DNA from 2 places in the Isoptericola sp. NPDC056134 genome. Region 2 is predicted to be linked to the other one. Evidence: riboswitches for the same ligand, from Rfam matches in the RefSeq annotation. Region 2 holds a riboswitch; the other holds the start of a gene.
What was found. Region 2 has a riboswitch for FMN ahead of ribD (bifunctional diaminohydroxyphosphoribosylaminopyrimidine deaminase/5-amino-6-(5-phosphoribosylamino)uracil reductase RibD). Riboswitches for the same ligand answer to the same signal wherever they lie in the genome.
Positions count from the first base shown of each region.

Region 1: another riboswitch for FMN. It lies ahead of pnuC (nicotinamide riboside transporter PnuC); the one in region 2 lies ahead of ribD (bifunctional diaminohydroxyphosphoribosylaminopyrimidine deaminase/5-amino-6-(5-phosphoribosylamino)uracil reductase RibD).

Region 1 covers NZ_JBHJVM010000016.1:52,394-55,977, forward strand. Annotated here, with positions in the region: gene ACFCZN_RS15440 (TetR family transcriptional regulator) at 1-472, shown strand, start outside; FMN riboswitch at 580-723, shown strand; gene pnuC (nicotinamide riboside transporter PnuC) at 849-1,568, shown strand; gene ACFCZN_RS15450 (histidine phosphatase family protein) at 1,674-2,267, shown strand; gene ACFCZN_RS15455 (acyl-CoA dehydrogenase family protein) at 2,242-3,486, opposite strand.
Region 2 covers NZ_JBHJVM010000004.1:240,378-243,961, reverse strand. Annotated here, with positions in the region: gene ACFCZN_RS06260 (bifunctional 3,4-dihydroxy-2-butanone-4-phosphate synthase/GTP cyclohydrolase II) at 1-16, opposite strand, end outside; gene ACFCZN_RS06255 (riboflavin synthase) at 13-627, opposite strand; gene ribD (bifunctional diaminohydroxyphosphoribosylaminopyrimidine deaminase/5-amino-6-(5-phosphoribosylamino)uracil reductase RibD) at 631-1,698, opposite strand; FMN riboswitch at 1,839-1,968, opposite strand; gene ACFCZN_RS06245 (hypothetical protein) at 2,038-3,078, opposite strand; gene der (ribosome biogenesis GTPase Der) at 3,141-3,584, opposite strand, start outside.

The sequences.
Region 1 (3,584 bases), on a different contig from region 2:
GGGCCAGCGCGAGACGTCGATCGCCCGGCACCAGCTGCTGCAGCAGGTGCCCGCGCTGCGCGACCGCGAGCTGGTCACGACGCACCGCTACGAGCGCGCGTTCACCGCCTACCTGCGCGACACGCTGCCGCCCGACCGGTCCACCACGACGATGTCGATCGCGTTCGCGGCGTCCGTCGTCGCGGTGCACAACGCGATCCTGCGGCGCTGGCTGCGCAACCCCCACCTCGACCTGCGGCCGGAGCTGGAGGAGGCGTTCGCCGACCTGCGGCGCGCCGCCGTCTCCCCGTTCCCGCACGACGACGACTCTGCGCCGTCGTCCGCCCCTGCCGTCGACACCGACGTCGCCTCCGCCGGCGAGGCCCGGACGGTCGCGACGGGCGGCGACGGGAAGCGCGTCGTGGTCACGGTGCTGGAGCCCGGGGCGGGGCCGGACGACGTCGCGCGCGCCGTCCGCGACGCGCTGGCCTGACCGCCGGTCGAGACGGCCGGACACGACGCTGCCGCCGGGAATGCCGCTGTGGCATCCTGAGTTGTGCAGGACGCCGCCGGGACCTCCGGCGGTGGAAAGACACGCACGTACGTGCTCCGGGGTCGGTGAAATTCCGAGCCGGCGGTGACAGCCCGCGACCCGGCCTCCACCCGCAGACGCGGGGAGAGGCCGGCTGACCTGGTGAGATTCCAGGGCCGACGGTCAAAGTCCGGATGGGAGGAAGCACGTGCGGCACGCACCCGTCAGGGTGGGTGCCGCCGGGTGTCGTGCCGCCGACGACGGCCCTACCGGGCCCGACGCGGCGAGCGCCGACCCCTCACCCCGGACGCCGCACCTCGGACCGGGAGAGTGAACGATGGACGCGATCGACGCGTTCTTCAACGCCACGCTGACCATCGGCGACCAGCACATGTCGTGGCGCGAGATCGTCGGCAACCTGTTCGGCCTCGCCTCCGCGCTCGGCGGCATGCGCCGCAAGGTGTGGGCGTGGCCCGTCGGCATCGTCGGCAACCTGGTGCTGTTCACGGTCTTCATGGGCTCGTGGTTCGGCGACTCGAGCCGCGCCGACATGCTCGGCCAGGCGGGCCGGCAGGTGATGTTCCTGATCGTGTCGATCTACGGCTGGGTGCAGTGGCGGCGCACCGAGCGTGCCGCCCTGGAGGTCCGCGCCGACGGCAGGATCCCCGCCGACGGCGGCGCCGCGGTGCACCCCCACTGGGCGACCTGGCGGGAGCGCGTCGGCATCGTCGTCGTGATGGTCGGCGGCACCCTGCTGCTCACCCCGCTGTTCCGCGCCCTCGGCTCCTACGAGCCGGTGTGGTCGGACGCGTGGATCTTCATGGGCTCGCTGGTCGCCACGTACGGCATGGCGAAGGGCTGGGTCGAGTTCTGGCTGGTCTGGGTGGCAGTGGACGTCGTGGGAGTGCCCCTGCTCTGGTCGGCCGGCTACTACGCCACGGCGCTGATGTACGTGTTCTACGGCGTCTTCACCCTGACCGGGTTCTTCGTGTGGTGGCGCGTGCACCGGCGTGAGCAGGCCCAGGCGGGGGCGACGACGCCCGCGGTCGCGCCCTGACGGCGCTCACCGCGGCAGTTCGGGCTCGGCGCGGCAGCTCGAGCTGCCGTCGGCCATCCCTGGACTCAAGGTCGTCGGTCCGCGAGGCGCGGGCAGACTGGCCCCGTGCGCGTCACCGTCGTCCGTCATGCAGCCCCGCACGTGACCGATGACGTCCCTCCGCACGTCTGGCCGCTGTCCCGTGCCGGCCGTGTCGCGGCCCGCGGGCTCCGCCTCCCGGAGGGCGCACGTGCCGTCGCGAGCGACGAGCGCAAGGCGGTGGAGACGCTCTCCCTCGCGCTCGGCGTCGCCGACGTCCCCACGGACCCGCGGTTCGGGGAGATCCGGCGACCGCCCGAGCCCGTCTCCCCGGAGTTCCGGGAGGCGCGGCGCGCCTGGGTCGAGGGCGCGCCCGACACGCGGCGCGACGGGTGGGAGTCCGCGGCGGACGCGGCCCGCCGGTTCGACGACGCCGTGCGCGACCACGCCGGCCGCGGCGACCTGGTGGTCGGGACGCACGGCATGGTGCTCACGGCATGGCTGGTCGCGACCGGCCACGTCGCCCCTGGTCCATCGGCAGGGGCGTTCTGGCTCGGGCTGCGCCTCCCCGACGTCGTCACCGTGGACCTGGCCGGGGACGACGACGGGGACCCGCGCGGCTGCGCGGGTCCCCGTCGTGCGAAGGCTGCAGGGCTCAGGCGAAGGCCGAGACCCCGGTGATGTCACGACCGACGATGAGCGCCTGCATCGACTCGGTGCCCTCGTAGGTGTGCAGGGCCTCGAGGTCGGCGAAGTGCCGCGCGACGCGGTTGCCGAGGAGGATGCCGTTGCCGCCGAGCATGTCGCGGGCGATGGAGGCGACCTCGCGGGCCTGCCGCGTCGTCGTGTACTTCGCGAGCGAGGCCTGCTCGCCGGTGAGCGTGCCGGCGTCCGCCAGGCGCGTGATCTGCGCGACGAGCAGCTGCATCTGCGTGACGAGCGAGAGCATGCGGGTGAGCCGCTCCTGCACCATCTGGTTCTTGGCCAGCGGTCGGCCGAACTGGATGCGCTGGGTCGAGTACGCGGCGGCCGCCTCGTAGCAGGCGACGGCGTGCCCCACGGCGGACCAGGCGACGGCCAGGCGGGTGGCGAAGAGGACGGCGGCGGTCGCCTTGAACGACGTCGCGCCGGGCAGCACCGCGCTCGCGGGGACGAAGACGTCGTCGAGCACGATGTGCGCCTGCCAGATGGCGCGCAGCGAGACCTTGCCCTCGATCGTGGTGGCGGTGTAGCCGGGCGCGTCCTGCGGGACGATGAAGCCGTGCACCTGGTTGTCGCCGTCGTCGCCGACGAGGCGGGCCCAGACGACGGTGATGTCGCCGCACGAGCCGAAGCCGATCCACTTCTTCTCGCCGTCCAGGACGTATCCCTCGACGCCGTCGCGGGTCTCCCTGCGGGCGGTGGTCTCGAGCGAGACGGAGTCCGAGCCGTGCGTGGGCTCGGTGAGCGCGAACGCGCCGAGGATCTCCCCGCGCGCCATCGGCTCGGCGTACTGCTCGATCTGCTCGGGCGAGCCGTGCATGACGATCGACCGCAGCGCGAGGCCGCCCTGGACGCCGCAGATCGTGGCGACGGAGCCGTCGCCGCGCGACATCTCCATGCTGGCCAGGCCCTCGGCCATGAACGAGACCGACGGGCGGCCGGGGACGTCGACGCCGTCGCGCAGGAAGTCGCGCTCGGCGAGCTTCTTCACCAGGTCGAACGGCACCTCGGCGCGCTCCCAGTAGCCGTCGATGACGGGCAGCACGTCCTCCTGCACGAACTCGCGGACGGCGAGCTGGTGGGCGCGCTCCTCGGGCGTCACGTCGGCGAAGGCGCCCACGTAGTCGAGGTCCAGCGGCTGCGAGACGTCGTAGTCGGGGGCGGTCACGCCGGGCATGACGGGGGCGTTGCGGGTCATCGACGACCTCTCTCTGCGCGGGGGTCCGTTCCGGGCCCGGTGAGGAGTGCGGACCGGCGCCGTCCGAGGCTGGTGGTGGCCGGCGCCGGTCCTCCTCC
Region 2 (3,584 bases):
CGACGGCGCCGCTCATCGTGCCGCCACCGTCGCCGCGAGGTGCCGCTCGACGTACTTGCTCAGCACGTCGACCTCGAGGTTGACCCGCTCTCCGACGGCGCGGGAGCCGAGCGTCGTGCGGGCCCTGGTCTCGGGGATGAGGCTCACGGTGAACGCGTCGTCGCGGACGTCCACGACGGTGAGGCTCACGCCGTCGACGGCGATCGAGCCCTGCGCCACCACGTACCGCGCCAGCGCCGGGGGCAGCGCGACGTCGACGACCTCCCACTGCGTGCCCGGCGTGCGGGCGAGCACCGTCCCGACGCCGTCGACGTGGCCCTGCACGACGTGCCCGCCGAACCGTCCGTCCGCCGCGAGCGCGCGCTCGAGGTTGACCGGGTCGCCGGCTCGCCGCCCGCCGAGGCTCGTACGGGCCAGGGTCTCGGCCATGAGGTCGGCGGTCCAGGTGGCGCGGCCGTCGTGCACCCCCGTCTCCGCCACGGTCAGGCAGCAGCCGTCGACGGCGATCGAGTCGCCGAGCCGGACGCCCTCGAGCACGGTGTCGGCGGCGACGGTGAGGCGGGCGCCGTCGGCGTGCTCGCGCACCGCGACGACGGTGCCGAGCTCCTCCACGATTCCGGTGAACATGGCTCAGCGCTCCTTCCGCGGCCGCAGGGCGAGCCGCACGGTGGGGATGTCGGTGGCGTCGTCCGGGTCCCGGGGCAGGACGGCGACGTCGAGGAGGTCGAGGCGCGCGGCGTCGGCGATGGTCCCGATGCCGAGGTCGGCGACGGCCGACGCGCCGACCCCGAGCAGCACGGGCGCGACGTACGCGACGACGTCGTCGACCAGGCCGGCGCGCCAGAAGGCGGCGGCCAGCGCCGGCCCGCCCTCGAGCAGCACGTGCCGGTGCTCGCGGTACCAGAGCAGGTCCAGCACCTCGTGCGGGTCGTGGGTGCGCAGGTGCATCACGGCCTCCCCCGCGGCCGCGGCCCGCGCGAGGCGCGACGACGGCGGCAGGTCCCGCAGCCCGACGACGACGCGGTCCGGCTGCTGCCCCGTCAGCGGGGCGTGCCGCACGGTGAGGTCGGGGTCGTCGGCGAGCGCGGTGCCGGTGCCGACGACGACGGCGTCCACCCCGGCGCGCAGGCGGTGCACGTCGTGGCGCGCGGCCCGTCCCGTGATCCAGCGCGAGGTGCCGTCGGCGGCCGCGGAGCGCCCGTCGAGCGTGCTCGCGACCTTCCAGGTGACGACGGGACGGCCGAGCTCCTGCGCGCGCGTCCAGACGGCGTTGAGCGCGCGCGCCTCGTCCGCCAGCACGCCGCCGACGACCTCGACGCCCGCGGCGCGCAGGCGTGCGGCGCCGCCCGACGCGGCGGGGTTGGGGTCGTGCTGGCCGTGCACGACCCGCGCGACCCCCGCGGCCAGCAGCGCGTCGGCGCAGGGACCGGTGCGGCCGTGGTGGTTGCAGGGCTCGAGCGTGACGACGGCGGTGGTCCCGCGCGCGGCGCCCGGGCCGCGGGACTCGGTCGCACGGCGCAGCGCCTCGACCTCGGCGTGCGGCGTGCCCGCGCCGCGGTGGAAGCCCTCCGCGATCGGAGCACCGTCGGCGTCGAGGAGCACGCACCCGACGCGCGGGTTGGGTCCTCGTGCCGGCCCCTGCGCGGCCAGCTCGAGCGCACGCTGCATCGCGGCGCGCTCTGCCGTGGTGGCACTCATCCGTCCTGCCCCTGTCGTCCGGTCGCGGACCCCGGGGCAGGAAGGCGGGGTCGGACGTGCTCGCACCGACCGGTCGCGGACGGTCGTCACGAAGGACGACACCGGCCGAGGGGCCGGGGGTCGGACCGGACGGGGAGCCGTCGCGTGCGCTTCCCATCCGGACTTTGACCGTCGGTCCAGGAGTTCCACCTGGTCAACCGGTCACAGGCTGTGACCGGGTCGCGGACTTTCACCGCCGGCTCGGAATTTCACCGACCCCAGAGCACGCGAGCAATTCGCTCGTCATCGCCGACCGTGCCACGGCCCGCGCCCGCGTGGCAAGCCCGAGTGGCGCACGTCTCACCCGCGACCGCGCGCCGTGCGCCGCTCGTCGTCCCGCCCCAGCGCGACGCCGAGGGCGACGAGCACGAGGAGATCCACCACCAGGCCCGCCACCGCCACCCACTGCACCGCGCGGAACGCGAGCAGCTGGGTGACCAGCAGGCTGACGAGGACCCCGCGCCGCACCCACACCGCCCCCGCGCGGTGGTCCCGCGGGCCGACGACGAGCGCCCGCACGACGCACGCCACGGTCGCGGCGACGGCCACGAGGATCCCGACGCCGACCCAGGACGGCACCGCGATCCCGCCGAGCAGCACCCGCAGCGCCACCACGACCGACCCGGCACTGGTGGCGAGCACCGCCACCGTCACGACCGCGGCGGCCCACCGGTGCTCCATCGCCTCGGCGAACCACGCGGACACCCGGACGACCAGCGCCCGGACGGGGTCCGGCACGGTCACGTCGTCGCGCGGCACGGCCTCCACCAGCGCGGCGACCTCCTCCGCCGCCGGCTCGCCGCGGCCCCGCTCCACCAGCGCCCGCGCCTCCTCGCGCTCCCCGTCCGTGAAGCCGCCCGCCACGCCGGCCACGGCGCGGTCGGTCGCCACCGCGAGATACTCCGCGGGGTGGTGCGCCCGTCGCCCGTGCAGGGCCTCCACGAGCAGCACGAGCACGACGACGACCGCGTAGATCAGCGCCGCCGTCGGCTCGTAGAAGTAGTCGTTGTCGGAGGTGACGAACTTGCCGATCTCGTCGACGAACAGCCCGAAGCCGACGCCGCCCAGCACCGCACCGAGCGACCGCGGCGCCGGCCCGACCCACGACAGCAGCACCACCACCGCGAGCGCCATGCCTAGCCCGCCCCACAGGACGTGCGCCACGTGCAGCCCGCCGCCGCCCACCTGCGGGTACCCGGACGCCGCGAGCAGGAACCGCGTGACGAGCACCGTCGCCACCGTCACGACCAGGAACGTCACCAGGTGGCGCACCGCGGACGTGTCGCGCGCCGCGCCCAGGCGCAGCAGGCGACCACGGCGGGCCAGCGGGGCCCGGCTCATCGGCGGCTCATCGGCGGCTCATCGGCGGCTCATCAGCGACTCGTCGGCGGCTCACCGGCGCGTCAGCGCCGCCGCTTCTCCCGCACGCGGACGCTGATCTCGATGGGCGACCCCTCGAACCCGAAGGTCTCGCGCAGGCGGCGCTCGATGAAGCGTCGGTACCCGGCCTCGAGGAACCCGGTGGCGAAGATGACGAACCGCGGCGGGCGCGTCGAGGCCTGGGTGCCGAACAGGATGCGCGGCTGCTTGCCGCCGCGCAGCGGGTGCGGGTGGGCGGCCACGAGCTCGCCGAGGAACGCGTTGAGGCGCCCGGTCGGGATGCGGGTGTCCCACGACTCGAGCGACGTCTCGAGCGCGCGCGTCAGCTTGTCGGTGTGCCAGCCCGTGCGGGCCGAGACGTTGACGCGCGGCGCCCACTGCACCTGCACCAGGTCCCGCTCGATCTCGCGCTCGAGGTACGGGCGACGGTCGTCGTCCATGAGGTCCCACTTGTTGTACGCGATGAC